One region of the Agrobacterium tumefaciens genome, then DNA from elsewhere that is predicted to be linked to it. Evidence: predicted binding sites of a transcription regulator. Region 1 holds the regulator's gene; each other region holds the start of a gene.
The links. Region 1 encodes PhoB, which activates phosphate uptake and scavenging genes when phosphate is short. Its sites were predicted from a motif close to TGTCATNNANCTGTCAT; they were not measured.
Positions count from the first base shown of each region.

Region 2: CFBP6623_RS14465 (DUF1045 domain-containing protein) is a predicted target of PhoB. The motif match lies at 1,893-1,909, and genes of this name have one in related genera.
Region 3: CFBP6623_RS07045 (LTA synthase family protein) is a predicted target of PhoB. The motif match lies at 3,367-3,383, and genes of this name have one in related genera.
Region 4: phnC (phosphonate ABC transporter ATP-binding protein) is a predicted target of PhoB. The motif match lies at 1,478-1,494, and genes of this name have one in related genera.

Region 1 covers NZ_CP039903.1:108,296-116,116, reverse strand. Annotated here, with positions in the region: gene CFBP6623_RS00585 (Hsp33 family molecular chaperone) at 1-246, opposite strand, end outside; gene argF (ornithine carbamoyltransferase) at 490-1,407, opposite strand; gene CFBP6623_RS00575 (aspartate aminotransferase family protein) at 1,463-2,662, opposite strand; gene CFBP6623_RS00565 (GcrA family cell cycle regulator) at 3,093-3,626, shown strand; gene phoB (phosphate regulon transcriptional regulator PhoB) at 4,014-4,697, opposite strand; gene phoU (phosphate signaling complex protein PhoU) at 4,728-5,453, opposite strand; gene pstB (phosphate ABC transporter ATP-binding protein PstB) at 5,552-6,367, opposite strand; gene pstA (phosphate ABC transporter permease PstA) at 6,382-7,704, opposite strand; gene pstC (phosphate ABC transporter permease subunit PstC) at 7,701-7,821, opposite strand, start outside.
Region 2 covers NZ_CP039903.1:2,903,871-2,911,691, reverse strand. Annotated here, with positions in the region: gene phnE (phosphonate ABC transporter, permease protein PhnE) at 1-367, shown strand, start outside; gene phnE (phosphonate ABC transporter, permease protein PhnE) at 367-1,716, shown strand; gene CFBP6623_RS14465 (DUF1045 domain-containing protein) at 2,002-2,700, shown strand; gene CFBP6623_RS14460 (alpha-D-ribose 1-methylphosphonate 5-triphosphate diphosphatase) at 2,697-3,833, shown strand; gene phnN (phosphonate metabolism protein/1,5-bisphosphokinase (PRPP-forming) PhnN) at 3,830-4,423, shown strand; gene CFBP6623_RS14450 (helix-turn-helix domain-containing protein) at 4,517-5,557, shown strand; gene CFBP6623_RS14440 (LuxR C-terminal-related transcriptional regulator) at 6,026-6,271, shown strand; gene CFBP6623_RS14435 (Ldh family oxidoreductase) at 6,495-7,484, opposite strand; gene CFBP6623_RS14430 (TonB family protein) at 7,615-7,821, opposite strand, start outside.
Region 3 covers NZ_CP039903.1:1,404,652-1,412,472, reverse strand. Annotated here, with positions in the region: gene CFBP6623_RS07050 (DUF1003 domain-containing protein) at 720-1,253, opposite strand; gene CFBP6623_RS07045 (LTA synthase family protein) at 1,369-3,309, opposite strand; gene CFBP6623_RS07040 (NAD+ synthase) at 3,531-5,210, shown strand; gene CFBP6623_RS07035 (glyoxalase superfamily protein) at 5,432-5,809, opposite strand; gene CFBP6623_RS07030 (TolB family protein) at 6,001-6,831, shown strand; cobalamin riboswitch at 6,904-7,085, shown strand; gene bluB (5,6-dimethylbenzimidazole synthase) at 7,182-7,821, shown strand, end outside.
Region 4 covers NZ_CP039903.1:2,912,818-2,920,638, forward strand. Annotated here, with positions in the region: gene phnD (phosphonate ABC transporter substrate-binding protein) at 1-471, opposite strand, end outside; gene phnC (phosphonate ABC transporter ATP-binding protein) at 557-1,417, opposite strand; gene CFBP6623_RS14490 (DapH/DapD/GlmU-related protein) at 1,656-2,273, opposite strand; gene phnL (phosphonate C-P lyase system protein PhnL) at 2,270-2,977, opposite strand; gene phnK (phosphonate C-P lyase system protein PhnK) at 2,982-3,758, opposite strand; gene CFBP6623_RS14505 (alpha-D-ribose 1-methylphosphonate 5-phosphate C-P-lyase PhnJ) at 3,755-4,657, opposite strand; gene CFBP6623_RS14510 (carbon-phosphorus lyase complex subunit PhnI) at 4,791-5,900, opposite strand; gene phnH (phosphonate C-P lyase system protein PhnH) at 5,902-6,510, opposite strand; gene phnG (phosphonate C-P lyase system protein PhnG) at 6,510-6,971, opposite strand; gene phnF (phosphonate metabolism transcriptional regulator PhnF) at 7,054-7,791, shown strand; gene dapB (4-hydroxy-tetrahydrodipicolinate reductase) at 7,794-7,821, opposite strand, start outside.

The DNA of each region.
Region 1 (7,821 bases):
CTTGGTCTGCACCGTAAGCTTGCCGGAGAACTTCAGGGATGTGCCGATCAGCGCCGTCAGAACGGTCGCTTCCGCCAGCAGGCGGGCAACAACCGTGGGATAGTCGTGCCGTTCGAGGATGGCGTTCAGCAGCGGCCCAACCTGTACGGCGCGACCGCGCACATCCAGACCTTCGACCTGAAAGGGCACGACCTTGTCGTCGCCAGCAAGAACGAGATCGTCCAGTTCAACCGTTACATCTGCCATATCATAACTCCCTGGCGCAGCCGTTGCGCCGCTACCGTCCAAAAGTCCGGCTTTTTGAATGTGCTTTTTCCGCTTGTCGCACAGAGATCCGGGAAGCGAAACCGCCTCCGGGGAAAATCGTGCAAATCTTGATGATGGCCCGCCAGCAAAAAACCGACGAGCCTCTTCGAAGTCCCACAGATGGTAATGTATGCGGCCAAGTTCAAGCACCTGGCAGGCATCAGTCGGAACCGACGATGTTCGTCAGATGACGCCCATGCACCAGGCAATGACGGACTTCTGTGCGTGGAGCCGGTTTTCCGCCTCATCGAAGACCACCGATTGCGGCCCGTCGATAACGCCGTCCGTTACTTCCTCGCCGCGATGCGCCGGCAGGCAGTGCATGAACAGTGCGTCCTTATCGGCCTTGGCCATCAGTGCTTCATTCACCTGATAGGGCTGGAAGATGTTGTGGCCGCGCGCCTTGTGTTCCTGGTTCATCGATACCCAGGTGTCGGTAACGATACAATCTGCCCCGGCAACCGCCTTGTCGGCATCATGATATAGCGCGATCTCGCCGCCATTATTGCGCGCCCAGTTCAGGAACTTATCATGCGGTTCAGAGCCCATGGGCACCGCCATATTCATGCGATAACCAAAGCGGGCCGAGCCCTCAACGAAAGAGTGCAACACGTTATTGCCGTCACCCGTCCAGGCAATGGTCTTGCCTTTCACCGGACCGCGGTGTTCCTCGAACGTCAATATATCCGCCATGATCTGGCAGGGATGGGTGTCGTCCGTCAGGCCGTTGATAACAGGCACGGTTGCATGTTCGGCAAGCTCAAGCAGGCGCGAATGATCCGTGGTGCGGATCATGATGGCGTCGACATAACGCGACAGAACCTTGGCCGTATCACCGATCGTTTCCGCACGACCGAGCTGCATTTCCGTACCCGACAGGAACAGGGTCTCACCGCCGAGTTGACGCATGCCGACATCGAAGGAAACGCGGGTTCGGGTGGACGGCTTTTCAAAGATCATCGCCAGCATCTTGCCGGCTAACGGCTTTTCCGCAGTGCCGGCCTTGGTGGCAATCTTGCGCGCCCGCGCATCATCAAGAATCGTCCGCAAATCCTCCGACCCAACGGCCGAAAGGTCTAGAAAATGTTTTGGTGAAGCCATTTCAAACTGTCCCATGCTCGCGAGCCTCCAGGAAGAGGCCCGCCCTTGATTGGTTTCAGGCGATTTTCGCCTGTTTCGCTGTCAGGGAGGCGGCAGCCGCTTCCACTCGCGCCAGCCCTTCGCGGGCCTCTTCCGCCGTGGTGACGAGCGGCGGCAGGAGACGGATGACGTTGTCACCTGCCGGAACGCCGAGCAGGTGCTCCGCGCGCATGGCCTGCAGCAGATCGCCCGAAGGAACCTTCGCCTTGATGCCCATCAACAGGCCTTCGCCACGAATTTCCTCGATTACATCAGGATAGCGGTCCTTGAGCGATGCCAGTCCCTGGCGGAAGACCAGCGCGACATCACGAACCTTTTCCAGAAAACCGTCGGCCAGAACGACATCCAGCACCGCATTGCCGACCGCCATTGCCAGGGGGTTGCCGCCATAGGTGGTGCCATGCACACCGGCCGTCATGCCGGAGGCGGCATCCGCTGTTGCAAGGCATGCGCCAAGCGGGAAACCGCCGCCGATACCCTTGGCAACCGCCATGATATCAGGCGCAACGCCGGTCTGCTCATAGGCAAACAGCTTACCCGTGCGGCCGACGCCCGTCTGCACTTCATCAAAAATCAGGAGAAGGCCGTGCTCGTCGCACAATCCACGCAGGATTTGCAGGAATTCCTTGCTCGGCGCACGAATACCGCCCTCGCCCTGGATAGGCTCGATCAAAAGCGCGGCCGTCTCAGACGTGATGGCAGCCTTCAAGGCATCGACATCAGCGAAAGGAACCTGATCGAAACCTTCGACCTTGGGACCGAAACCCTCGAGATATTTCTGCTGGCCGCCGGCAGCGATTGTTGCCAGCGTGCGGCCATGGAACGCGCCCTCGAAGGTGACGATGCGGAATTTTTCCGGGTGGCCCTTTGAATAGTGATAACGGCGCGTGGTCTTGATGGCGCATTCCAGCGCTTCAGCACCGGAATTGGTGAAGAACACCTTGTCCGCGAAAGTTGCTTCCGTCAGCCGCTTGGCGAGCTTTTCCTGTCCGGGCACTTCATAAAGGTTCGAGACGTGCCAGACCTTCTCGGCCTGCGCCTTGATTGCTTCCACGAGGTGCGGATGGGCGTGGCCCAGCGAGTTAACCGCAACACCGGCTGCAAAATCCAGATATCGTTCGCCGCTCTCCGTGAACAGCCAGACGCCTTCACCGCGCTCGAAGCGCAGCGGGGCTCTTGCAAACGTATCGAACAATGGCGCGGCGGCTTCGGCCATGGCTGTATCACTCCTTGCGCGGATGCGCTGTCATAAGGTTGTCAATAGGCTCGCGAGGTTATCCCTCGCCTGAAAATCAAAAATGCCGCCTCGCGGCGGCAGGGGCACTATTGTCACTTCGTTTGCCGATGTCAACAAAAGTCCGCGTTTCCCGGGCTTCTCAAGCACTAGTAGGCGCCACCGAAAGAGGCCCAAGGTGTTGCCTTTCAGACTCAACTCGCCAGCAAGTTGGGGAAAACCGGAAAATCGATTCCAGATGATTCCCGCGACTCTTGCCACGGAGTCGGGCTGGCACTAGGTTAATCGCTAATTACTAGACTGCATTGCGGCGGAACTAGTCACCTAAAATCCGGCAGAAACCACGCTCGCGGCGCGCCCGCGAGACGGAGAGGGATTCTGCCGAAAGATACGCGACAAGCGGAGAAGCGGCATGAACTGGACAGACGAGCGGGTCGAGAAACTCAAGAAATTGTGGGCCGAAGGACTGAGCGCCAGCCAGATAGCAGCGCAGCTGGGCGGTGTAAGCCGTAATGCCGTGATCGGCAAGGTCCACCGCCTCAATCTGCCGGGACGCGTCAAGGCCGGCGGACCGGTGACTTCTGCACGCTCCGCGCCCAAGCGCACCGCGGCCCCTGCCCCGCGCGCGACAAATTTCACGGCACGCGTCAGCGCGGCACCGGCCCGAACCATGAGCCGTTCGAACGCAGCAACGGCTCTTCATGAAGAGATCGATATCGAAACCGCGCAGGTTCTCGATTACGTTCCTTCCAGAAATGTAGTGACGCCGATTTCCCGTCGCTTGACGCTGACGGAACTGACCGAGCGCACCTGCAAGTGGCCGGTCGGTGATCCCTTGAAAGACGATTTCCACTTCTGCGGTTGCGAAGCGCTGGAATCCTCACCCTATTGCAAGTTCCATGCGAAGCTCGCCTACCAGCCGGTCAGTGAGCGCCGTAAGGCTTGAGTGTTGCGGCACGCATTCAGCACTCAAAAACTACGGGCCTTCGGGCCCGTTTTTTTATGACAAATTCAGGCCGGTTCCGGAAAACAATCGCCGGTGGCATGTTCGGCCTTTCCTCCACGCCGCCCGGTCCAGGCACGTGCGGTTTAAACGGCAACTTTGGACGTGCCCTATCTCTTTGTTTTACGCATTTTCCGGACGTAGAACCGCTTTACTGGAAATACTCTAGCCCACAATCCGCATGCGAACAGGCCGCCGATTGTCCATTCAAAAGGTCAAGGTGCCGTGTTTGGGAAAGGTTCAAAACCGAAAGGCCCGAAACCGGAATGGTGTCGGGCCTTTTGATTTTGGTCAGATGTTGTGCTGATTGAAGCTGCTGTTCGGCTTAGCTCAGGCTTCCATCGAATATCCAGCACCGCGAACGGTGCGGATGACATCCTGCATGTGCGAAAAATTGAGCGCCTTGCGCAGGCGTCCTACGTGAACGTCAACGGTGCGCTCATCCACGTAGATATCGTGACCCCAGACGCCGTCCAGCAACTGCGAGCGGGAGAACACCCGGCCCGGAGATGTCATCAGGAATTCCAGCAGGCGAAATTCCGTCGGTCCGAGGCGCACTTCGCGGCTCTTGCGGTGAACGCGGTGGGTTTCGCGATCGAGTTCGATATCGCCGCATTTCAGCACCGATGAAAGAACCTCGGGGCGGGCCCGGCGTAGCATGGCCTTGACGCGGGCCATGAGTTCCGGCGTCGAGAACGGCTTGACGACATAATCGTCGGCGCCGGTGGCAAGACCGCGCACCCGCTCGCTTTCTTCACCGCGCGCTGTCAGCATGATGATGGGCAGGCGTTCGGTTTCGGGCCGCATTCTCAAGCGCCGGCACAGTTCGATGCCGGAAACACCGGGCAACATCCAGTCCAGGATAAGAAGATCCGGAATACGTTCCTGCAGCCTGATTTCCGCCTCGTCGCCACGGGGTATCGTGTCGACGTCGTATCCCTCAGCCTCGAGATTGTAACGAAGCAGGACGCTCAACGCTTCCTCGTCTTCCACAACTGCAATCTTGGGCACCATATACTAACTCCGCAAGCTTCTGCCTGTCTGTTATTCGGTCACCGAACCGAGTGTGTTGGAACTATCGTCCTTCGGACGCTCACCCTCCGGCTGGCTGCCGGTGGCCATGTAATAGATTGTCTCAGCGATATTCGTCGCATGATCGCCGATACGCTCGATGTTCTTGGCGCAGAACAGAAGATGTGTGCAGGTGGTGATGTTGCGCGGATCTTCCATCATGTAGGTCAGAAGCTCACGGAAGAGCGACGTGTACATGGCGTCGATTTCTTCGTCCCGTTCACGAATGGCGTTGGCTTTCTCGGCAGAACGCGTGGAATAGACGTCGAGTACTTCCTTGAGCTGCACCAGCGCCAGTTCCGACAGATGTTCGAGACCGCGGGCGAGCTTGCGCGGCACGCCGGTGCCGGCAACCGCGATAACGCGCTTGGCAGTGTTCTTGCCGAGATCGCCAACGCGCTCGAGATCGCCGGCAATACGCAGCGTGCCGATGATTTCGCGAAGATCGGCCGCGACAGGCTGCCGTCTGGCGATGGTGACGATGGCCTTGTCGCCGATCTCGCGCTCGGAATGGTCGAGGATCGCGTCGTCGGAAATGACCTTCTGCGCAAGCGCAGCGTCGGAATTGACCAATGCGCGCACGGCGTCGGCGCACATCTGCTCGGCCAGACCGCCCATTTCGGCGATGCGGCGCGTCAGGAACTTCAATTCCTCGTCATAAGCGGACAGAATATGCGAATGGGTCGTTGTCTGTGTCATGGTCTAATCCTCCGGCTTGGCCTTCATGCACGTGCACGCCAACGGGGCACGGCAAAGGCACCAGTCTTGTTCGGTTTCGATAAAGCGCCGGCCGGAAATCAGCCGAAGCGGCCCATGATGTAATCCTGCGTACGCTGGTCGTCCGGATTGGTGAACATCTTGTCCGTTTCGTTTTCTTCGACAAGATGACCAAGATGGAACATGGCCGTACGCTGGGAAACACGCGCTGCCTGCTGCATGGAGTGCGTGACGATGACGATCGTAAAGTTGGCGCGCAGTTCGTGGATCAGTTCCTCGACCTTGGCGGTTGCGATCGGATCGAGCGCCGAGCAGGGTTCATCCATCAGGATCACTTCCGGGCTGACGGCAACCGCGCGCGCAATGCACAGACGCTGCTGCTGACCACCGGAAAGGCCGGTACCGGATTCCTGCAGGCGGTCTTTCACTTCGTTCCACAGGCCGGCCCTCTGCAGGCTCTGTTCAACGATCTGGTCCATATCCGCCTTGTTACGGGCAAGACCGTGGATGCGCGGACCGTAGGAGATGTTCTCGTAAATCGTCTTCGGGAAGGGGTTCGGCTTCTGGAACACCATGCCGACGCGGGCGCGCAATTCCACGACATCGATCGCCTGATCGTAGATATCGTCGCTGTCGAGGGTGATCTTGCCGGTAACCCGGCAGCCATCGATCGTATCGTTCATGCGATTCAAGGTACGCAGGAATGTGGATTTACCGCAACCGGACGGACCGATGAGCGCAGTGACCGTGTTTTCGCGGACATTGAGGTTCACGTCGTAAAGCGCACGCTTTTCGCCGTAAAAAACCGAAACGTCCTTGCCGATCATCTTGTACGAAACTTCATTCATTTTCTTGTCCAGCGCCTTTTCAACTGCTGCTTCCGACAACATGTTCATTGCTCAATCTCCCTCTACCAGCGCCGTTCGAAGCGGCGACGCAACAGGATTGCGCCAACATTCATGACGATGAGGAACAAAAGCAGGATGATGATAGCGCCGGATGTCCTTTCGACAAAGGCACGTTCCGCTTCGTTCGCCCACATGTAAATCTGCACCGGCAGAGCCGTGGACGGATCCATCGGCGTTGTCGGATAATTTGCAACGAATGCCACCATGCCGATCAAGAGCAGCGGCGCCGTTTCACCCAGCGCATGGGCAAGGCCGATGATGGTGCCGGTGAGAATGCCGGGCATGGCGAGCGGCAGAACGTGATGGAAGATCGTCTGCATCTTCGAAGCGCCGAGACCAAGTGCTGCGGCACGGATCGACGGCGGCACGGCCTTCAATGCGGCGCGTGTGGCAATGATGATCGTCGGCAGTGTCATCAGTGTCAGGACGAGGCCGCCGACCAGAGAGGCCGAGCGCGGAAAGCCCATGAAGTTGATGAAGACGGAAAGGCCAAGCAGACCGTAAACGATCGAGGGAACAGCCGCGAGATTGTTGATGTTCACCTCGATAAGATCCGTCAAACGGTTCTTCGGAGCAAATTCCTCGAGATAGATGGAGGCTGCGACACCGATTGGCAGCGACAGAACCAGCACGATCATCATCATATAGAAGGAACCGATCAGCGCCACACCGACACCTGCCGCTTCCGGACGGCTCGAATTGCCGTTAACGAAGATGCCGGTGTTGAAATGTTTGCCGAGCTGGCCGCCTTCGGCGAGCTGATTCATCCAGCCGAGCTGCTGGTTCGAGATACGGCGGTTGGCTTCATCCACCGTCAGATCGACCTGGCCCTTGAAGGCACTATCCACATCGCCCGATGCGAGAAGCGTGACGTTGCGTGTGGTGCCGATGACGGCAGGATCGGCGACGACGATGTCGCGCAGCTGGGTGCGGACGCTGTCGGAGATCATGACGTTGACGGCGCGCAGACCGGCGCGGTCCGTCGGCGCGACGCCGAGAACCTTGGCAACCGCATCTCGGGCGAGAACGGGATAATTGGCCGTCATCAGCTTTGCGGGGTTTGCGGCCCGCTCATTCTTCGGATCGATGATCAGTTCGGAAAACTCGACCGGGACCGTGATCATCGTCTGCTGGAAGGCGGTGTAACCCTTGGAAACGACCGACCAGAGCAGCAGGAAGAGGAAGATGAGGCCGAAGGAAATCGCTGCCATTCCATAGGCGCGGAAGCGGCGTTCGGCGGCATAGCGGCGCTTGATGCCGATATCACGGCGCGTGGCGCTGTTTCCGGCGGCAGCACCGGCTGTGGGAGAAACGATGTCGGTCATTCATATTGCTCCCGGTATTTGCGCACGATGTAAAGCGCGTAGATATTCAGGCAAAGCGTGATGGCGAAAAGCGTGATGCCCAGCGCGAAGGCGACAAGCGTCTGCGGCGAGGTGAAT
Region 2 (7,821 bases), 260 kb from region 1:
CAAGCTGTTCTTCGAAGTGGTGGAAAATGCCGACATGAAGCCCGATGAAGGCCTGCGCGCCGCCGGCGCCAACTGGCTGGAGCGGGTCCGTTTCGCCATCGTGCCGCAGGTTCTGCCTAACTTTGTCTCCTACGCGCTGCTGCGCGCCGAAATCAACGTGCGTGCCTCAACCATCATCGGTGCTGTCGGCGGCGGCGGCATCGGCGAGGTGTTCCGGCTGTCGATCGGCAACGATCATGCTTCCAAGACTTATGCCATCATCATCCTGCTGCTGATCACCATCATCGCCGTCGACCAGTTTTCCAGCTGGCTGCGCCGCAGACTGATCGGCCATCAATCCTTCGAATTCGGACGGGGAGCAGCCTGATGTCCTCAAGCTTCATTCTCAACACTGCCGAGCGCGAAAGGCTGACCGCCGCGCATCCCGCGATTTTCAAACGCGGCTTCATGCAGCGTTACGGTCTGCTGGTCGGTATTCTCGCCACCGTCGTTTATCTCATCAGCTGCTTTTTCTTCTTTAATGTCGGGCCGGCTTTCATGCAGGGCCGCTGGGATCGAGCCTCGAGCTATATTCAGGACTGGTATTCCTGGCGTGCCCAGCCGCGCCTGCGCTTCGAAGATGGCAAGGTGGCGCCGCAGTGGTCCAGCCGCGGGCAATATCCGGTCGACTCAAAGATCGACTGGTTGCAGCCCCTGCCGGATGGCGGCTACAGCGTGATTTATGCAGGCATGGAAAACCGCCTCGACGTGACGCCAACCCGGGTGGATGTTTATGTCGACGGCAAGAACTACCCCGTCATCATCAATGGTGAGCAGGCGCGGGCACCTGAGGAACTGCCGGAAGAAATCCAGCAGGACGGTAACAAGGTTCTCGTCCATTACGGTTTTGCCGGCCAGGCGGAAATCCGCACCAGCCAGGTCTATGTGCAGCGCCGGTTCCTCGGATGGGCAAACTTCCTGTTCGACACCAAGTCGGAATTCTGGGGTAAAGGCTATGGCGAACTCGCGGCTCTGGCGCTGTGGGGTGAGAGGCTCGATCCCGAGCGCTCGAATATCAACCACATGGTCGATGATTTCCTCGACAACAGCGTCTGGCAGCATGCCGATATTCTTTCCAAGCTGATGCAGACCCTGGTCATGGCCTTTGTGGGCACGCTGTTCGGCACGCTCGTTGCCCTGCCGCTCGCCTTCATCGCCGCGCGCAACATCACCGCCAACAGGGCTGCCAACTGGGGCATGAAGCGTCTGTTCGACTTCCTGCGTTCGATCGACATGCTGATCTGGGCTTTGTTCTTCACCCGCAGTTTCGGTCCCGGACCGATCCCCGGCATTGCCGCGATCTTCTTCACCGATACCGGAGCGCTCGGCAAGGTCTATGCCGAGGCGCTGGAGAATGTCGATGACAAGCAGCGCGAGGGCGTCAAATCGGTCGGTGCTTCCCCGATTGCCGTCAATCGTTTCGGCGTGCTTCCGCAGGTGCTGCCGGTCTTCATTTCCCAGTCGCTCTATTTCTGGGAAAGCAACACCCGCTCCGCCACTATCATCGGTGCGGTGGGTGCGGGCGGTATCGGCCTGAAGCTGCTGGAAGCGATGGGTACCAACGCCGACTGGGACAAGGTTGCCTATATGGTCCTGCTCATCCTCTTCGTCGTTTTCCTGTTCGACCATATCTCCAATTCGCTGCGTTCGCGCCTGATTGGGAAAACGCAGCATTAGGCCATAAAAGGGGCGGGACTGTATGCGAAGGCCGTAACAGCTTTCCTTTCCCCGCCCCATAAAACCACCCGCCCAAAGACGTTTTTTTGTCCCTGACGCATTCACCCCGAGGTCCGGGCGCCCCAAAGGTGCGTGCAGGGGCTTAACCGCATTTCGAATGTGCTTTTTTCCATCTGCATCATCATTCTGTCACGGAAAGCGATTACCTCGCACTCCTGACCTTGCGGGAAGCGGGCGAGTCACGCCAAATAGCTTCTCATCCCTGGTTTTCCATGACACTGAAGAGTGCTTGCCGTGCGCTACGCCATCTATTTTTCTCCGGCTAAAGATCATCCGCTGACTGAAGCAGCGTCGCGCTGGCTTGGGCGCAATGCATTTTCCGGTACGCTGCATGATGATCATGACGCCTATGCGGAAATGACGGAAGAACCCCGCCGTTACGGTTTCCACGCAACCCTGAAGGCTCCTTTCGAGCTTGCCGAAAAATACAGCGAGGCCGAGCTTCTCGCCGCCGTCGAGGGTTTTGCCGCAAGCCAGCCGGCCTTCGACATCCCGCGCGTCGTCGTTGGCGCGCTCGGACCGTTTTTCGCGTTGGTTCCAGACCGGACCTACCAGCCACTGCAGGATTTCGCGGCCGAGATCGTCGACCATTTCGACCGATTTCGCGCGCCTCTGTCCGAGACCGATATTGCCCGCCGGCGGCCACAAATGCTGACGGAGAGCCAACGGCAAAATCTGTCACTCTGGGGTTATCCGCATGTCATGGACGACTTCCGTTTTCACATGACGCTGACCGGTCGTATCGACGAGGACGACCAGCCCACCATGCAAGAGGTGCTTTCTGCGCGTTTTGCCGAATTCGTCGATCAGCCTCTCACCATTTCCGGCCTCGCTTTGTTCATTGAAGAAACGCGCGGCGCCCCCTTTACCGTTCATCGCTGGCACCCGTTTGGCCAGCAGCCAAAGAAAGATGCGAACCCATGACCGAGCACGCCCTCTCCAATGCCCGTATCGTTTTGGAAGACGATATCATTCTGGGGTCCGTTCTGATCCGCGACGGCAAGATTGCCGATATCAGTGAAGGCGCCTCCAAAACCGGGGAAGACCTCGAAGGCGATTTCCTGATCCCGGGTCTGGTGGAACTGCATACCGACCATCTAGAACAGCATTATTCACCGCGCCCCGGCGTGATCTGGGATAAGATCGCCGCCATTCAGGCCCATGATGCACAGGTTGCGTCATCAGGCATCACCACCGTATTCGATTGCCTGAGGCTCGGCTCGGACGAGGATGGCGGCTTCAAAAAGGGCGAAATGCGGGAAATGGCTGATGCCATCGAAGCGGCGGCGGATCAGAACCGCTTGCGCGCAGATCACCTGCTGCATCTGCGCTGTGAGGTCGCCTCCGCTGATGTTCTGGACCATTTCGAAGATTTCGAAACCGATCCGCGCGTGCGGCTGATTTCGCTGATGGACCACTCCCCGGGTCAGCGCCAGTTCCAGTCCATGGATCAGTACATCTTCTATTACCAGAAGAAGCGCGGGCTGAGCGACGAGGCTTTTGCCGAATTCGTGCGCCGGCGGCAGGCCGCATCGGCCGAATATTCCGCCAAGCACCGTGATTATCTGGCCGCCAGCTGCGCCAAGCGCGGCATCACCGTCGCAAGCCATGACGACGCCACCGAAGCGCATGTGGGCGAAGCCATCGGCCACGGCGTTAAACTGGCGGAATTCCCCACCAGCGTTGAGGCTGCAAAAGCCTCTCACAGCGCCGGCATGAGCGTCTTGATGGGCGCTCCGAACATCGTTCGCGGCAAGTCTCACTCCGGCAACATCGCCGCCCGCGATCTCGCCGAGATCGGCGTGCTGGATGTTCTTTCTTCCGACTATGTGCCCTTCAGCCTGCTTTTCGCACCGTTCCTGCTTGCCGATCAGGTGGAAGCCATCACCCTGCCGGAAGCGCTGCGTATGGTCACCGCCACGCCGGCTCGGACGGTTGGCCTTCTTGACCGCGGCCGTATCGCAACTGGATTGCGGGCCGATCTGGTGCGGGTTCACCGCGAAGATGGCGTGCCCGTCACCCGCTCGGTCTGGCGTCAGGGCAAGCGCGTGGCATGACCGGCAACGGAGAAGACAGCCGGCGTGAGAAAACGCCCGGCACGATGATCGTGGTTGTCGGCCCAAGCGGGGCCGGCAAGGATACGCTGATGGACTATGCGGCAAGGCAATTGTCCGGACGGCCCGGCTTTCATTTCACCCGCCGGGTGATTACCCGCAGCGGGGATGCCGGCGGCGAAAATCACGATGCCGTTTCGATGCAGGAGTTCAACCGGCTGCAGGATGAGGGCGCATTCGCCGTCTTCTGGCAGGCGCATGGGCTGAAATATGGCATCCCGGCTGCCGTCTATCGCCAACTTGAGGCGGGAGACGTGGTTATTGCCAACGGTTCCCGCTCGGCCTTGCCTGAGTTCAGTTCCGCCTTTTCCCGTCTCAGGGTGGTGAACATCGTCGCCCGGCCGGAAGTGCTGGCGCAGCGGCTGGAACAGCGCGGGCGGGAAAGCCGCGAGGATATTCTGCGGCGCCTGGAACGCAGCTCGCTTACGGTCGTCGGAGACTTTGACGTAACGACGGTGGATAATAGCGGCGCGATCGAAGATGCGGGCAAGACCATCATGCAGGTGCTGGAACAAAGCGCCGGCCGCGACTGATCTTGATATCTGAGGCCCGGGCCGCTCGACAAAAGGTCACACAAAGCTTACCATCAGGCGACAATTTCCAAACATGGTACGCCAAGGCGAGGGATGCCCGAAAAGAGGGTCAGTGACGAGATAACTGTGGTGGCTGGTCTGGCCGCCGGCGTTAGCAATTATGCGCGCTCGCGCGGCATCGATATCGTCCCCATCTGCAAGGCTCTCGATATTGATCCCGCCACTTTCGACAGTTTGACGGAGCGCATAAGCCTCGACAGATTATGCCGATTGCTCGAAACCTGCGCCTTGATTTCCGGTGACGACGCCTTCGGTCTGCAATGCGCCTCCGCTTTTCCGGCCGGCGCATCCGGTGCATTTGGTTACGGTCTGATCAGCGCGCCGACGGTGCGGGCTTTCCTGCGGTTTCTTCAGGATCACGTTTATTACGCGACCAACAACAGCAATTTTACCATGGTTGCGGATACCACACATGTAACGCTTTCCTGGTCCTTCGCGCCCGTCATCGTCAAGCGTGATCAATATGTGGATCTTTCCCTGACAGTTCTGATCCAGCGTCTTCGCGATATTCTGGGTGAGCGCATCAATCAGGTCGAAATCGGTCTGGAACGGCAGAAACCGAATAATATTCAGCTATTTAAAGAAAGAATGACCAAACGGATCAGCTTCTCCCAGGCGATCCACACGATGCGTCTTCCTGTATCGCTCCTCGACGTGGCCAATCCGAACGCAGATGAGCGGCTGTTCGAACTGATGAACCTTCAATGCCGGATGCTGCGACCGGAAACATCAGTGGATGCAACACATTTCATCGATCAGGTAAAACGGTATATGCAGATGCGGCTGTCGGATGCGGAGCTTTCACTTGGCGAAATCGCCCCCTACTTCAATCTTTCCGAACGGAGTTTTCAGCGGCGGCTTGCCGAACTTGGCACCAATCTCAACGAGATAAAGGACGCCATACGCAAAAATGCCGGCTTCAAGCTTCTGGTGGAGAGCGACCTTTCGGTTTCCGACATAAGCTATCGATTGGGATATTCGACGCCCGGTGCGTTTTCGCGCTCCGTTTCCCGCTGGTTTGGGGCGACCCCGACGGATATTCGCAAGAAACATGCGCATCATTCCGCCGGATAAAACAGATTTTCAGCACCAATATTTCGAAATTACACATTAAAATTCAGAAATATGTCGGCTTTTCCCGGCTTCTGTGCCGAAACATAACAACAAAAGCGCAAAACTTGGCGCGAGATGTTATTCTATTGGCGCAGTATATCGCCTATTAGAGCGCCGCGTGGCCCTTCGGGTGTGACGGAAAACATTCCAAAGCTTTGAATCTGCACATTGTTCTGATCCACAACCGATTCCGGTTTTGTGAGTGTCAGTGGGGCAGCGCTCCCTATGCCCCGGAACAACGTCGATGCTGGGCCGGCTGGCTGCGAAAGCGGCCATCATTGCATATTCCTGATGCCAGATGAAACCTATTGGCGAAATCGACGTTTCCGTTCGCGTGCAGACAGAACGTTCGCGGGCGGGCCTCGGGGAATGAAATCATTACCTGATCGCAAAGCCGGGAAGGTCAATCTCTTTTGAGGCAGAAAGAACATGTCTTTAAAAACGCCGCATGAACATCGCCAGACGCGCGAGATCGCCCTATCTGACCGGGAACGGCACTATCTGGGACTGGTGGCGCGGGGTAAACACCCCTCCCACATCGCCCTTGTGACCGGTGCGACCGAGGCAGAGGTGAAGGACGCGCTGGAAGTGGTGCGTAACCGGCTGGGTGCCACCAATCTGCTGAATGCCGTCAGCATTGCCCTGCTGCGTGGCCTGATCGAGCAGGATATCTAAGGCTTTTTCGCTTCAGAGGCTTATGTGGAGACGTCCCCTTCCCATAGGCCAAAACCGGATGAGCGGCTTTCTGCGTCAAAATCCCATCATTTCGATGGCGGGATGGCGGACCAAAAGCGGACCGGAAATGATTTCCTGTCCATATCGACGCAATTGAAAAGCGGCCATAAACGGTTTGCCCGGCGGATCATCAGGTCCGCCGGGTTTTTCATTTTACAGCTGTTTAAAGCGACTGGATTTCAGCGAGAATATCGCTTTCGACGACGATGCCGCTTTCCAGCGCCTGCCGGCGAACGCCCTGGCTACGGCGGCCGGGCAAACGCACATTCTCCTGCTTTTCTATCTCGCCGGCTATGAGCGCCAGTCGTTCAGTAAAGACTGCACCACCCGAGGATACCGGGTCGATGACGATGATCGTGTGGCCAAGTGATGGTGGCGCGCCCTTATCATCCAGAAGTGAAGAGGCTTCGAACGCGAAATTTCCACCGGTGAGTGCGGCGGCCATGATTTCCACCATCAGCGCCAGTGCGGCACCTTTCGCCTCGCCCGCGGGCACCATGGTTCCCTCGATGGCTTCTTCAGGGTCGGTCGTTGGCCGGCCGTTTCTGTCGAGCGCCCAGTCACCCGGAATAGTCTCGCCCTTCTGGCGGGCCGCCATGATCTTTCCGCGCGCGACCTTGGAAAGCGCCAGATCGATCACCAGAGGATCGGAGCTACCAACCGGGGTAGCGAATGCGATCGGATTGGTGCCATATAGCGGTTTGTTGCCACCCCACGGGGCCATGGATGCCGGCGCATTGGCGAACATCAGCGCGACAAGACCCATCTCGGCAAAACGCTCGACAGTTAATGCCATGACGCCGGCGTGATGGGAACGATGGATGGCGGCAAGCGCAATGCCCTGCTGCCGGGCCATTTCAGGCAACTGCTCCAGCGCGCAATCAATCGCCGGATAGGCATAGCCGTGGTTGGCGTCGATCGACAGCACGCCCGGCTTAACGTGCGTCGCCACCGGCCGCGCCTTGCCATCGACTTTTCCCACCCGCGCCTGGCGGACATAAACGGGGATACGGCGAAAACCGTGACCGCTCTGGCCGGCAGCTTCAGATGCGACGAGCGCCTTCGCGACCGAGCGGGCGTTTTGCGGCAGAACGCCGTTGCGCTCAAAGATAGAGGATACGAGATCCTCCGCCTCTGCTATTGAGAATTTCATTCCGGAATGCCTCTGCTTGGTAAAGTCGACAAAGACCTACACCATCGAAAACATTCGCGAAATCTTATTCACGCGCAAACGGATATGCGCGTGAGGAATAGTGGACATATCCGTTTGATTTAAACGGGCTCTAGCGGATGCTGATCGGTAGCGTGATCGTCTTGCTTGCTTCCGGAGGCGGAGCAGGCACAGGTGACGCACTCTGAATCCAGGCCGCAATCTGCTGGTCGATTGAGGAATCGCCGGTAGATTGGACCACGCTGACCCCGCTGATCGCGCCTGCATCATTGACCCTGAACCGCACCGTTGCTGTCATTGCATCACTGCGAAGCGAACG
Region 3 (7,821 bases), 1.3 Mb from region 1:
AATAGAATGCATTGCGATAACCGGATGTCGCATCCGGCGCGGCGTCGTCGCGAAATGGTCGTGATGCCATTTTGACGATGGGGAGTGATTCCCGCGTCAGCCTTGCCCGCAAGAGTGCAATGCAACAAACGCCTGCGTCAATCTGTAGCGCAAGAATCTGACGGATTCGTAACTGGGGGGGAATTTTAGGTGGACGCAAGGTGCGTGTGGCTTACCCCCCTCTGCCCTGCCGGGCATCTCCCCCTCAAGGGGGGAGATCGACCCGCGGGCAGGTTTTCCTCCATCTCAACATTTGCGAATGAAGTGGAGGTAGCGCCTCCTGCCGATCTCCCTCCTTGTGGGGGAGATGCCCGGCAGGGCAGAGGGGGGTAAAGCCACACGCGCCTGCGTCCACTATGCTCCAAACCCCCAACACCTTCATCCCGCACGGCGCTGCCGGACGGGGATAGCGGGAGCACTTCAGGCGATGGCCCGGCTGCGCTATTGTCGGGGTTGGTGTGGGTCGGATGCGTTGCGCAGCCGGGTCTTTCACCATGCCGTATCTCGCAAAGGGCTGTGCACCGCACTTTGCGAAATGGTTCTGTCGTCACGAACGCGCCACCGTCCCCATCAGAACCGTCCCTCGGTTTCAGCCACGTCTGGCATCCACCCGGCAGGACTGGATGCAAGATAACTGCACGCGGTAGGACGGGGAAAAGCGGGGATGAATTTTGCCGGTGTCAGCCGTCCTTACGGGTGACGTGGTGGTGGAGTGCGGCGAGATCCTGTCTCAGCGCCGCCAGTTCGGCCAGCACCTTAACGTCGATCTTTTCATGCAGTGACAGCACTTCCAGCTCGGCCTTCAGGTTCACCTCATAATCCTTGGCGGCCTCGAAACGGTCGCGGGCGGCCTGGCGGTTCTGCGACATCATGATGATGGGCGCCTGAATGGCGGCCAGCATGGAAAGCAGCAGGTTGAGGAAGATGAACGGGTACGGGTCGAAGGCGCGGGTGGTCAGGATGATGGTGTTGATGATCGCCCAGAAGATCAGGAAAAAACAGAAGGAGAGGATGAAACCCCAGGAGCCGCCGATCTTGGCGATATTGTCGGCCAGCCTGTCGCCAAGGCTTGCTCCAGCGGAAAATTCGGCATTGGTGTCGCGCGAGATCAGTTTTTTCTGGTGCGACAGTTCCAGAATGCGGCGCTCCACCTCACCGATTTCGCGGGAGGAACGCTTGAAATGCGACGTGATGTAGTCGGAGATATCTGACACGGTGTGTCTCCGGTTTTGATGAGGTGCCTGCGCTCTGTGCGAGATAAACCCGCATGGCGGTGGAATTCAAACGATTTCCGCTGCCATGCGGTTCAGGCGTCCCCGCCGAAAAGTATCAGACGGCCGGCGCGCCCTCGTGCAGCCAGTTGAAGCCGGGGAAGAAGCGCTCGCGGCCATATTGGGCGCCGAACATCATGTCGAACTGCAGCAGGCGGTAATCGCGCACCACGTCGGGAACGGCGTTCGGGGCGATCGACCAGTCGGGTAGGGCCTTGCCATCGGTCGCCACCAGCATATGCCGGTCGATGACGGAGAAGGCCTGCTGCACCTCGCCGAGCGTGCCGGTATAAAAGGGATCGGAGAAGCCGGCAGTCTTCAGCACGTGATAGGGCAAAAGCGCCGGGCTGATGCTGCCGATATTCTTGCGCACGCCCTTCTTGGAGGACCAGACGACGAGCGGTGTCTCATGCTCCTTCTTCATTACCTCCAGCGGCGCGCGGCGGCTGGCCACCATGCCCGGCATATAACCGCTTTCCACGAAGGTCTGGCCAAGCGGCGGCAGGTGGTCGCCAAAGAGGACGATGATGGTTTCGCGGTCGCGTTTCTTGGCCCAGCGCATCATTTTCAAAAGCGCTTCATCGGCTTCCGCCACCCCTTGCGAATAGGTGGCCAGCGCCTGCGAGGCCGAGGCGGAGAGGTCGCCTTCGACGCCGATGGTGTTTTCGGCGTAACGGTTCGCCTCGTAAGGCCCATGTCCCTGAAGGGTGACGGCAAAGAGGAACAGCGGGTTCTGCGCCTTGTCGGCCGTCGCCATGATCTCGTCCATCAGCGCATCGTCGGAGGCAAAGTTGCCGCGTTTTTCCATGGCCGGCAAAGTCGCTTCGGAGCGGAATTCCTCGAAGCCGAAATTCGTATAGACCTGCTTGCGGTTCCAGAACCATTCCTGGAAGGGGTGCATTGCGATGGCGGAATAACCTTCACCGCGGAAGAAGCTGGCGAGCGAGGGCACCGGGCGGCGGATATATTGCTGATAGGGAATGCTGCCATAGGGCAGGAAGGCGTTGGAAAAGCCGGTCAGCGCCTCGAATTCCACATTCGCCGTCATGCCGCCGAACTCGGGCGAGAACACGTTGCCGGACTGTTTGGCGCGGATGGTCGGCATCGGATCGGCGGAGAGCTTCACGTTTTCAAGCCGCGTCGGATCCCACAGCGATTCGCTCATCAGCATGATCACATCAGGATAATCGCCCTTGTTGGCGGCGAAGGCGGCGGGCTCCGAGGTCAGGTCGGCAATGCTGTTTTCGCCATAACCCTGCGGCGCCGAGACATTGGCCATCGGAATATTGAAGGCGAAGGCCATCAGGAAGCCGTTGTGACGGTAGTTTTCCTGCTGATCCCACATCATGGGAATGATGTTGAGGCGATCGCGGACCCAGGAATAATGCGAATAGTCCATCAGCGAGGCAAGGCCGGCAAGAAGCGGCAACGCCAGTGCGAGCCCCGCGGCGCGTTCACGCCAGCTCAATGACGGCGAATGGCGGCGCGCCAGCAACCAGAGCACCACGACAGCCGCAATGGCGGCGCAGATGCCGAGGCCAACCAGCACTGCCGTCAGCGGTTGCGCCTTCAGCATTGTGGGTAAGAGCTCGAAAATCTGGCGGCCGAACAGCAGGTCGGATGGGTAAAGCGGATCGGAGAGATAGGTCTGTTTCTGCGCGGAAATCAGCCCCGTCAGCGCGCAGAGCGGGGCAACTGCGATGAGGGACAGATAACGCCGGCCAAGGATCGCATCCAGCGCGACGAGAAGGGTGAGCACGGCGGCAATGGTGGTCATGCCCGGCCGGGCGGACGAGGTGAGGAAAGCACCGACATCATGGAGCGAACCGCGGGCGATCCATTCCAGCGCCACGACGAGCACGATGGATGCGACCGTCAGATTGGCCAGCGTATAGGCCGCGCCCGAAAGCTTGGAAAGGCTCCTTGTCCATGCAGGCGAAAAGACGAAACCAGCCTTTTCGGAAGCCGTTGTTTTTGGCGCCGAATCTCTCAAACTCATACTCCGGTATTTCAGGCGGCCGCCCAATCCGGGGAGGTGAATCGGGCGTCGCAAAAGTGTCATGTAACTGTCACATAAGCGCGATGAACGCGACATGAACTTTGCGGAGGATGGCTGGAGCGGTGATAACCTTAGCGTGAACGCAGCGGTGGCGCATCGTCCAGGCGATGGCATGCAATTGCCGCGTTGCGGAGCGGCCACGGGCGCGGTATTGAAATGGCATGAGCGACAGACACGATATCCAGAACCATCTCCGGATTGCCGTCGGGCAGTTCAATCCCACCGTTGGCGACGTGGCGGGCAATCTCGCCAGGGCGCGTGAGGCAAGGGCCGATGCGGCAACGCAGGGCGCCGATCTCCTGCTTCTGACCGAGCTGTTCATATCCGGCTACCCGCCTGAAGATCTGGTGCTGAAGCCGGCGTTCCTGAAGGCCTGCCTGAAGGCCGTGGAAGAGCTGGCAGCGGACACCGCCGATGGCGGGCCGGGTGTCGTTATCGGTTTTCCGCGTCAGGGCGAGACGGGCCGGTACAATTCGGTGGCGCTTTTGGATGGCGGCAAGATCATTGCGCTGCGCGACAAGATCGACCTGCCGAATTACGGCGAGTTCGACGAAAAACGCGTTTTCGCCGAAGGGTCGATCTCCGGTCCCTATAATTTCCGTGGGGTCAGGATCGGTATTCCGATCTGCGAGGAAATCTGGAACGACATGGGCGTGTGTGAGACGCTGGCCGAAAGCGGGGCGGAAATCCTGCTGGTGCCGAACGGTTCGCCCTATTATCGCGGCAAGCTGGACGTGCGCCACCAGGTGGCGCTGCGGCAGGTGATCGAAAGCGGTCTGCCTCTCGTCTTCGCCAACCAGCTGGGTGGGCAGGATGAGCTGGTGTTCGACGGTGCTAGCTTTGCCTTTAATGCCGACAAGACGCTTGCTTTCCAGATGAGCCAGTTCGAGGCAACACTTGCCGTCACCGACTGGAAACGCACGGCAGACGGCTGGCATTGCGACAGCGGACCATTCTCGAAAATTCCCGAAGGCGAGGAGGCGGATTACCGTGCCTGCATGCTGGGCTTTCGGGATTACGTCAACAAGAACGGTTTCAAGAGCGTGGTTCTCGGCCTTTCCGGCGGCATCGATTCGGCGATCTGTGCCGCCCTTGCCGTGGATGCGCTGGGCGAGGAGCGGGTGCGCTGCATCATGCTGCCTTACCGCTATACTTCGGAAGAATCGCTGAAGGATGCGGCCGATTGCGCCAGGGCGCTGGGCTGCCGTTACGATATCGTGCCGATCGTCGAGCCGGTGGAGGGTTTCCTCTCGGCGTTGTCAGATCTCTTCGAGGGCACGGAAGAGGGCATTACCGAGGAAAACCTGCAGAGCCGCACGCGCGGCACCATTCTCATGGCCGTCTCGAACAAGTTCGGCTCGATGGTGGTGACGACGGGCAACAAGTCGGAAATGTCGGTGGGTTATGCCACGCTCTACGGCGACATGAATGGCGGTTTCAACCCCATCAAGGACCTCTACAAGATGCAGGTCTATGCCATTTCCAGCTGGCGCAACGCCCATGTGCCACCGGGCGCACTTGGTCCCTCCGGCGAGGTGATCCCCGCCAATATCATCGCGAAGGCCCCGTCGGCCGAATTGCGCCCCAACCAAACCGACCAGGATTCGCTGCCGCCCTATCCGGTGCTGGACGATATTCTGGAATGCCTTGTCGAGAAGGAAATGTCGGTCGAGGAAATTCTGGCGCGCGGCCATGATGTGGCCACCGTGCACCGGGTGGAGCATCTGCTCTACCTTGCCGAATACAAGCGCCGGCAATCTGCGCCGGGCGTGAAGATCACCAAGAAGAATTTCGGCCGTGACCGGCGTTATCCGATTACCAACCGGTTTCGTGACAGGTGATTGGTGGGTGGAGGGTGCTGCTCATTTCTTCTCCCCGCCGGGGAGAAGATGCCCCGAAGGGGCAGATGAGGGGGCCAGCTCTCCGCATATCTCTACCGTCGCCCCCTCATCCGGCGCTGCGCGCCACCTTCTCCCCGGCGGGGAGAAGAAATGAGCGGCACACGCTCGGTCCACAATGAGGATAAACAGACGGCGCGGACACGCCGCGCCGCCGATTCATCTCAAATAACCTGCCCCACATCGATGCGGTTGCCGTCAGGGTCTTCAAAGACAAAGGCGCGCAGGCCATAATCCTTGTCCTGCAGGCCCTTGATGATGCGCAACCCGTGGCTCTTGCAGAGCGCGTGCAGCGCATCGACATCGCTGACCATCATATGCGCCACGTTGAAGGGCGCTGCCTTATGGGTGGGCTGCAATGTCAGGTGCAGTTCGGCATTGCCCTGTTTGAGGATCATGAAACCGACGGGGTTGCCGTTTTCGAAGGTTTTTGTGAAGCCCAGCACACCGACATAAAAATCATGGGCCTTTTCGATATTTCTGACAGGAAGCATTGCGGCGATCCGCCCGAAGCGGATGCCGTGATCGGCGATGGTATTCATCGCGGAACCTCGGATCTGGGAGAAACGGGGAGGGTTACGGGCGGTGCCGGAACGCTGGCGTTTTTTCCGATTTGAATTTGCAGGACGGTGCCTGCGGTCATAGGATCATAATCACCATGGCGGCGAAAGCAAACGGAATGTCTGCACCAGCCAAGGGTCCGATCCAGACTATCGACAGCCCGGGAGGCAGCATGCGCAGTTCCATCGAAATCTTCAACATCCGCACCCGGCAGATGCGGGCGGTGTGGCAGACGCCGGAATTGTTCGAAGCGCCGAACTGGTCGCCGGATGGCAAATATCTGCTGTTGAACAGCGAGGGGTTGCTCTATCGCCTGTCCCCATTCGGTGACTCCTCACCGGAGAAGGTCGATACCGGCTTTGCGACGCAATGCAACAACGACCACGGCATTTCGCCTGACGGTTCGCTCTATGCCATTTCCGACAAGGTGGAATTCGGCAAGAGCGCCATCTATCTTTTGCCATCGACGGGCGGCACGCCGAAGCTGATGACGAAGAACCTTCCCTCCTACTGGCACGGCTGGGCGCCGGACGGGAAGAGTTTCGCCTATTGCGGCATTCGCGATCAGGTCTTCGACATCTATTCCATGGATATTGAGAGCGGCGTCGAAACACGCCTTACCCATGGCGAGGGCCGCAATGACGGGCCGGATTATTCGCCTGACGGTGGGTGGGTCTATTTCAATTCCAGCCGCACGGGGCTGATGCAGATCTGGCGGGTGCGGGTGGACGGTTCCGCCGTCGAGCGCATTACCGACAGTTCCTATGGTGACTGGTTTCCACATCCGTCTCCCAAAGGTGACAAGGTGGTGTTTGTCTCCTATGGCGGCGATGTCTTCGACCATCCGCGTGATCTTGATGTGCGGGTGCGGCTGATGGATATGGATGGCGGCAATGTTGAAACGCTGTTTGAGCTTTTCGGCGGGCAGGGGACGATGAACTCGCCCAACTGGTCGCCTGACGGGGATGAATTCGCTTATGTGCGCTATTTCCCTGTGGAATGATGCGATTTGGTTTTCGTTGAGGTCACATTGCCGCACCGCCCTTACGATACTTGCATTCGCAAGTCCTCTTGATCATAAGTTTTCTCGTCAGGTGCCCGCCCTTGCGGCGGGAGAATCGGGAATTCGGTGAAAAACCGGAACGTGCCCAGCGCTGTGAGGCGGATGCCCTTTTCATAAGCCACTGAAGTTATTCGGGAAGGCGAAAGGGGCGGATGAAGTCGAGTCAGAAGACCGGCCTGGCAGGATAGACCGAACCGCGCGGACGGCGGCAGGTTGCTGAAGAGGCGCGTTGTGCGCGCGAAACCGGTATGGTTTCGGCAGCGGCGCGCCCGCATTGTTGGGGTTAAACGATGCCGACCGATCCGTCCGCTGGCGATCCATTGCAAGCCAGCCCATTCGACCACGCGCTTTCGCCCGCCCGCCCGTTTTCCGGTGCGGAACGCGAGGCGATTTACCGCGCCATCGAGACGCGCCGCGATGTGCGTGACCAGTTCCTGCCCGATCCGCTGCCGGACGAACTTGTCGAGCGTCTGTTAAAAGCGGCGCATTCGGCTCCCTCGGTCGGTTTCATGCAGCCGTGGAATTTCACGCTCGTCACTGATGCTGCCATCCGTCAGGCGGCCTTTGTGGCCTTCAGCCGCGCCAATGAAGAGGCAGCGGCGATGTTTACGGGCGAGCAGCAGGCGCTTTATCGCAGTCTCAAGCTCGAAGGCATCCGCAAGGCGCCGCTCAGCATCTGCGTCACCTGCGATCCCACACGCGGTGGCAAGGTGGTGCTGGGCCGCACCCATAATCCGCGCACGGATGTCTATTCCACCGTCTGCGCCATCCAGAACCTCTGGCTCGCGGCGCGTGCCGAAGGCGTCGGCGTCGGCTGGGTCAGTATTTTCCACGATAGCGACATTCGCACCATCCTCGGTATTCCCGACCATATTGAAATCGTCGCCTGGCTCTGCCTCGGCCGTGTCGATACGCTCTACAACGAGCCGG
Region 4 (7,821 bases), 250 kb from region 1:
AATAGCCACGTTCGGGACGAGGAAGCCCGAGGTGGAGTCAGGATCGGCAAAACCGATCTTCTTGCCCTTGGCGTCAGCCAGCGTCTTGATGCCGCTGTCTTTGCGGGCAACCATGATCGTGTAATAACCGGTCGAACCGTCAGCGCCGGCCGTGGTCAGGATCGGATCTACGGCTTTCGGATCGGCAAGAGCGATCTTGGCGTAGGAGGACGCGCCCATGGAAGCGATGTCGATGGTGCCGCCGAGCAGACCCTGGATGACGCCGTTATAGTCCGGCGACGGGAAAACCTGAACTTCGGAAACGCCGGTCGCAGCCTTCAGGCCATCGGCAACGCACTTCGTGTTGCGGATCTGGTCGGCTTCGTTTTCCGAACCGTCGAGACCGATACGCAGGACCTTGACGTCCTGAGCCATGGCGGAACCGGCCAGAACGCCAAGGGCGACTGCCGAAAGAAGGATTTTCTTCAACATGGACTTTCTCCTGTTTCCCGGCGAGCCGGAGTTTGTTGTGAAGTGTCGGCCCTTGACGCGGGCACAAACGATGCTGAGCGGTTCCTCAGAGCCCGGCGAGAGCGAGCGGTTCGGGACCGGCAGATTGCTGCACCGGACGCGCGGGAAGCTGCGCGCCGGGAATATTGATGCTGGTCGAGGTCATGGTCTCATCGATGCCAGCCCCTTGAGAATCGGTTCCGTAAATCTCCGTTACGGCCGAAGCGGTCAGTTCCGCCGGCGTTCCGTCAAAGACGACGCGGCCCTGCGACATGCCGATGATGCGCTCGCAATAATTGCGCGCCGTATCCAGCGTATGCAGATTGGTGATGACGGTGATGCCTTCGCGCTCGTTGATGTCGCGCAGCGCATCCATCACGATCTTGGCATTGAGCGGGTCGAGCGAGGCAATCGGCTCATCGGCCAGAACCATCTTCGGAGACTGCATCAGGGCGCGGGCGATGGCGACGCGCTGCTGCTGGCCGCCGGAAAGCGTGCCCGCGGCCTGCATGGCCACATGTTCGATGCCGAGCCGCTCGAGCGCGGCGATCGCCATCAGGCGCTCATCATTGGTGAAGATGTTGAACAGGCTGAGCGCTGTCGAACGGTGGTTGAGACGGCCGAGCATGACATTGGTGAGCACATCCAGGCGCGGCACCAGATTGAACTGCTGGAAGATCATGGCACAGTCGCGCTGCCAGTTGCGGAGCGCCGCACCCTTCAGCGCCGATACTTCCGTGTCGTTGAAATAGATGGAACCCGAGGAGGGATCAACGAGGCGGTTGATCATGCGCAGCAGCGTTGATTTTCCCGCACCCGAGCGTCCGATAACGCCGACCATCTGGCCCTGCGGTATTTCGACGTTCACGGCATCGACCGCAGTATGGTTGCCGAAACGGCGCGTGACTTGCTTCAGGTGAAAGCTCATTTCCCCGTCCAATCTTCTTTTTTGACGGGGTTCGGCGTAACAGCGGTGCGTGAAGTGTGGATGTCAGTTTCATGAATAAAATATTACAGAATTCGCAGATACGACACCCGGGGGTTCGCCGACAAACCTCTCGTCAGGCATGTCATGAGCAGGAAATCCCACCGGCATATCTGGAGCCGACAAACAGAAATCCCGGGACGTGGCCCGGGATTTGCAATTGCTTCGCTATGAGCGGAGTTCATCCACCATATTTCGCCACGAAATCCTCGGCGGCGAGCGCGCGGAAATCATCGAGCGCGCCGCGCAGTCTGGCATGGTCCCAATCCCACCAATTCAGATCGTCCATGCGCCGGCCAAGCTCCGCTGGAAAACGCTCGCGGATCAGCCGGGCGGGCACGCCACCGACGATGGTATAGGGCGCGACATCTTTCGATACCACCGCGCCAGCCCCGATCACTGCACCGTTCCCCACCGTCACGCCGGGCAGGATGGTCGCGCCATGGCCGATCCAGACATCATGGCCGATCACCACCCGCTTGGCGCGGCGGGCGGCGAAGAAATCCGTTTCATCCTCAGCGTCGTCCCAGTAACTGCGGGCGCGATAGGTGAAATGGTGCAATGTCGCCCGCTGCATCGGGTGATTGGTGGCGTTGATGCGGACGGAGGCGGCGATATTGACGAATTTGCCAATGATGGCGCACCAGATCGCACCGTCCTGCATGACATAGGAATAGTCGCCCATCTCAACCTCTTCGAGGCGGCAGCGTTCCGAAATTTCGGTATAGCGGCCGATCGAGGAGTTGGTGACGCGGGCGGTTTCGTGAATGACGGGTTCGAGACCGACCTTGACACTCATGCCGCTGCCTTCCGGGGAGAGAATTGCGAGACGTCGAGAATGCGGTCGGCCACGGCTTCCCGCACTTCCTCGTCGTGGAAGATGCCCAGCAGCGCGGTGCCCTTTTCTTTTTTCTCCCTGATCATGTCGACGACCACGCGCCGATTTGTGGCGTCGAGTGAGGCCGTCGGCTCGTCGAGAAGCAGGATCGCATGATCGGTGATGAAGCCGCGCGCGATGTTGACGCGCTGCTGCTCGCCGCCCGAAAAGGTTGCGGGCGGAAGCGACCACAATTCCCGTGGCAGGTTCAGCTTCGAAAGCAGCGTCGCCGCCTGTTCGCGCGCATCTTCGGCGGCCACCTTGCGGGCCAGAAGCGGTTCGGCAACGACATCGATGGCAGCGACACGCGGCACGGTGCGCAGGAACTGGCTGACATAACCGATCGTGTGATGGCGAATTTCGAGGATCGTCCGCGGCGAGGCATTGCCGATATCAACGACCTGATCCCCGTGGCGGATGAGGATCTGCCCGCTGTCGATGGCGTAGTTGCCATAGAGCATTTTCAGGATCGAGCTTTTGCCGATACCCGATGGGCCGCCGAGCACGACGCATTCGCCGCCGCAAACGGAGAAATTGACATCGCGAACGACCGGCAATTCGATGCCGTCGCGAAGATGCATGGTGAAGCTTTTGAAGACTTCCGAAACGATAAGGGGCGTCGGCATGGCGTCAAACCTGCAGAATAGAGGAAACAAGCAATTGCGTGTAAGGCTCGCGCGGATCGTCGAGCACCCGGTCGGTGAGACCATGCTCGATGACGTCGCCGCCCTTCATCACCATCATGCGATGGGAAAGCAGTCGCGCCACCGCCAGATCATGGGTGACGACGACGACGGCAAGGCCGAGATCGTTGACGAGGCCGCGGACCAGATCAAGCAGGCGTGCCTGCACGGAGACATCGAGACCGCCGGTCGGTTCGTCCATGAAGACAAGGCGCGGCGAGGTGACGAGATTGCGGGCGATCTGCAGGCGCTGGCGCATGCCACCGGAAAAGGCACGCGGCTGATCGTCGATACGGTCGGTGCCAATTTCCACCCGCTCCAGCCATTCGCTGGCCGATTGCCTTATATTGCCATAATGCCGATTGCCCACGGCCATCAGCCGTTCGCCGACATTGGCGCCGGCCGAAACAGCCATACGCAACCCGTCCGCCGGGTTCTGGTGAACGAAGCCCCAGTCGGTGCGCATCAGGAAACGGCGTTCGGCCTCACCCATGTGGTAGAGGTCGCGCACAGAGCCGTCGCGCATGCGATATTCCACGCTGCCCGCCGTTGGCATCAGCCGAGTGGAAATGCAGTTGAGAAGCGTGGTCTTGCCGGAACCGGATTCTCCGACAATGGCCAGGACCTCGCCCGGATAAAGTTCAAAGGAAACGTTGCGGCAACCAGCCCGGTCGCCGTAATATTTGGAAACGTCCCGGACTTTCAGAAGTGGTGCGTCGCTCATTCTGCGGCCTCCTTCACATCCGCCAGCATATGGCCCTTGTGGCCATGGGCGCGGCGGTCCTCGCAATGGTCGGTATCGGAGCAGACGAACATCCGCCCACCCTTGTCATCAAGCACCACCTCGTCCAGATAGACATTCTCGCCGCCGCACAGTGCGCAGGGCTTGTCGAAGCGCTGAATTTCAAACGGATGGTCCTCGAAATCCAGGCTGACCACGTCGGTATAGGGCGGCACGGCATAGATGCGCTTTTCGCGCCCAGCGCCGAACAGCTGCAGCGCGTCCGACATATTCATTTTCGGATTGTCGAATTTCGGCGTCGGCGAAGGATCCATCACATAGCGTCCGGCAACCTTCACCGGGTATGCATAGGTGGTGGAGATGCGGCCGTTGCGGGCGATGTCTTCGTAGAGCTTGACGTGCATCAGGCCATATTCTTCCAGCGCGTGCATGACGCGGGTTTCGGTCTCGCGTGGCTCGAGGAAGCGCAAGGGTTCGGGAATGGGAACCTGATAGACCAGAACCTGTCCGGAATGCAGTTCTTCCTCCGGAATGCGGTGCCGCGTCTGGATGATGGTCGCATCCCTGGTGCGGGTGGTGACGGCAACATTCGCCACCTTCTGGAAAAAGGCGCGGATGGAAACCGCGTTGGTGGTGTCGTCGGCGCCCTGGTCGATGACCTTCAGCACATCGTCGGGGCCGACGATGGAAGCGGTCAACTGCACACCGCCGGTGCCCCAGCCATAGGGCATGGGCATTTCACGGGAGGCGAAGGGAACCTGATAACCGGGAATGGCAATGGCCTTCAGGATCGCCCGGCGGATCATCCGTTTGGTCTGTTCGTCCAGATAGGCGAAGTTGTAGGCAGCCAGCCCGTCGTCAAATGAAACTTCTTTAAGCATTGCGCGTTAACCTTGCGAAAAAAGGAGTACAAGCTCATGGAGATTGGAATTCTTGCAGCCGTGTTCTTTGCTGTTTTTGCAGCATCGACCGTCTTTTGCGCTTACTGGTTTGGAGAGCAGCACAGCCGCTGAGCTATTCGGCTGCATCGCCCATCCACTCCGCGCCATCAGCGTTGATCGCCTCGAAATCGGCGCGCATTTTCCTGACCAGACCGAGTTCGGCCTGAAAATCCACGTAATGCGGCAATTTCAGATGTTCGACGAAACCCGTCGCCTGGACGTTGTCTGCATGTGAAATGACGAATTCTTCATCCTGCGCCGGGGCGACGACATCTTCGCCGAATTCACCGGCGCGAAGCGCGCGATCGACCAGCGACATGGCCATCGCCTTGCGTTCGCTCTGGCCGAAAACCAGACCATAACCGCGGGTGAACTGCGGTGGCGCTTTGGCCGAGCCCTTGAATTGGTTGACCATCTGGCATTCGGTAACCTGGATGTCCCCAAGCGAGACGGTAAAGCCGAGTTCGGGAACCTCCAGCTCCACTTCAACATCACCGATGCGGATTTCACCGACGAAGGGATGCGTGCGGCCGTAACCGCGCTGTGTCGAATAGGCGAGTGCGAGAAGGAAGCCCTCGTCACCGCGTGCCAGCGATTGCAGACGCAGGTCGCGTGGCATCGGAAATTCCATCGGCTCGCGCGTCAGATCGCCGGCAATATGCTCATCAGGCATATCACCATCGCTTTCGATCAGCCCTTCTTCGGCGAGAATGTCGGAAACCCGCATGACATAATCCGGCTCGCCTTCACGAATGGCGGGGGTTTCGACAGCCTCGTCTTCGAGCAGCGAGGGATCGAGTAGACGGTGGGTATAATCGAAGGTCGGTCCCAGCAATTGCCCGCCCGGCAAGTCCTTGTAGGTTGCCGAAACGCGTCGCTGCACCGTCATGTCAGCCGTATTGACCGGCAGCGAATAGCCGAACCGCGGCAACGTGGTGCGGTAGGCGCGCAGCAGGAAGATGGCCTCGATCATGTCGCCGCGTGCCTGCTTGACGGCAAGGGCTGCAAGCGACTGATCGTAAAGTGAGGCTTCCGCCATGACGCGGTCGACGGCGAGTGAAAGCTGGGAAACGATCTGCGTGACAGTCATCGCCGGCAGGTCACGGTCTCCGCGCCGCTTGTCGGCCAGAAGCCGGTGGGCGTTGGCGATGGCGGTTTCCCCGCCTTTGACAGCAACATACATCTTATGCCTCCACGGATTTAATACGCGTCGTGCGCGGCAGGCAGACGAATTTGTCGGCGCAGGTCAGAATGACATCGACGCCGCGCGGGAAAATGGCGTTGTTCTCCGCCCAGAGCCTCGGGAATATCTCCGGCAGGCCGGAAGGGCTGATGATATTGATGTGGCGGATGCCGGGGCCGGACAGCATTAATTCCTGTCCGCCATCAAGATCTGGCAATTCGATGATGACCGTCGTCGAACGGTCGGGATATTCCTGGCTTCCCTGAGCGAAAAGGCCGAAGGAGGCAATGGTGCTGCCCGCCTCGATCACGGCGAACTGCGCAGCCCCCTTTTCTTCCGTCGCAATCGCGCCGGTGTGAAACCCAACCCAACCCGGCACGGCCGTTTTCCGCAGCGCGCCGCTCAGCCAGACTGGTGTGTCGTGGTCGCAGAGCGCCAGCAGAACCGCACCCGTTGCGGTGGCAAGCGGTGCCGGCGGGGTAACTGCGGTTTCGATCGTCTGCGGTGTGCCCGGCCGGGCCATGCCGTCCATCAGCTTTTTGAAAACCCGTTGGGAATCGAAGACGGCGTCGGAAAAACCGCCCGTCAATGCTTCGGCTTTGACACCCATCAATCTTCTCCTCGAACCATGGTGAAGAAATCGACACGCGTGGCGGCGGTCTCTTTTGTTTTCCGCTGTTTTTCCTCGGTCAGTCTTTTTTCGACCGGTGAGAGAAGCTCGGTTTCAATGAAGTCCCGCGTCGGATTTTCCTGCCAGAGCGCGTCGAAAACGGCCGCGTACCAGGCCTTCTTGCGGCCGGTGCCGAGAACATGGGCATGGCCGACAGTGCCGGAAGCAAGCTTGATCGTTGCGCGGGTAACGGTGGTTTCACCCAGATTGAAAGGCGCGCCGCCGCCGCCGATACGTCCCTTGACCATGACGAGGCCGGTTTCCGGTCCGCGCACATTTTCCATCTGCGGGCTGGCGTCCTGCCGGTTCCAGACCGTTTCGAGTTCCTGAACGGTTGCGCGGGCGAGAAGGGCCGCCACCCGCTTCCTTCCCGCATGTATATTCGCAGCTTCGTTATTCATCGCTTGACCTCTAATGTCTATTGATATAGACAACTATACAATATAAGCTACAATTAACGGCGATGAATGACAAGCGTGTGACATGAGCCCTGCAGCAGCAATGAAAAGAAAGAACGGCGTCGCGCTCTGGCGGCAGATTGCCGACCGGATCAGAGGCGAGATCGCGGCAGGCGATCACGACGAAACCGGCATGTTGCCGCCGGAAATGGCGCTGGCCGAAAAATTCGGCGTCAACCGCCACACCGTCAGAAGCGCCATTGCCGCATTGGCGAGCGAAGGCATCCTCGAGCCGATGCAGGGGCGTGGCACGATGATCGCCCGCAAGGAACGGCTGAGTTTTCCGATTTCACTGCGCACACGGTTCACGGCAGGCATCGCAGATCAGGTGAAGGAAATGGAGGCGCTGCTTCTTTCCCACACGACCGAACCCGCAAGCGCCGATCTGGCAGCGCGGCTGCAACTGCAGACCGGCGCACCGCTCGTGCGTCTGGAGACCTTGCGCAAGGCTGACACCCGGCCGGTTTCCCGCTCGACCACGTGGTTTCCGGCGGATCGTTTTGCCGGAATTGGCGAGGCCTATCAGAAAAGCGGCTCGATCACGGCCGCTTTCAAATCGCTCGGCGTGGCCGACTACGTGCGCATTTCCACCGTCATCTCCGCCAGCCATGCGGATACGCAGGATCTGGCCGATCTCGAATTGTCGCCGGGCGCGATTCTACTCGTCACCCAGGCGCTGAATGCCGATATGGATGGCGTGCCGGTGCAATATGCCGTCAGCCGATTTTCGGCCGATACCGTCGAATTCACGGTGGAAAATTAGGCTTATTCCGTCTGCGAAAGACCGAGCACA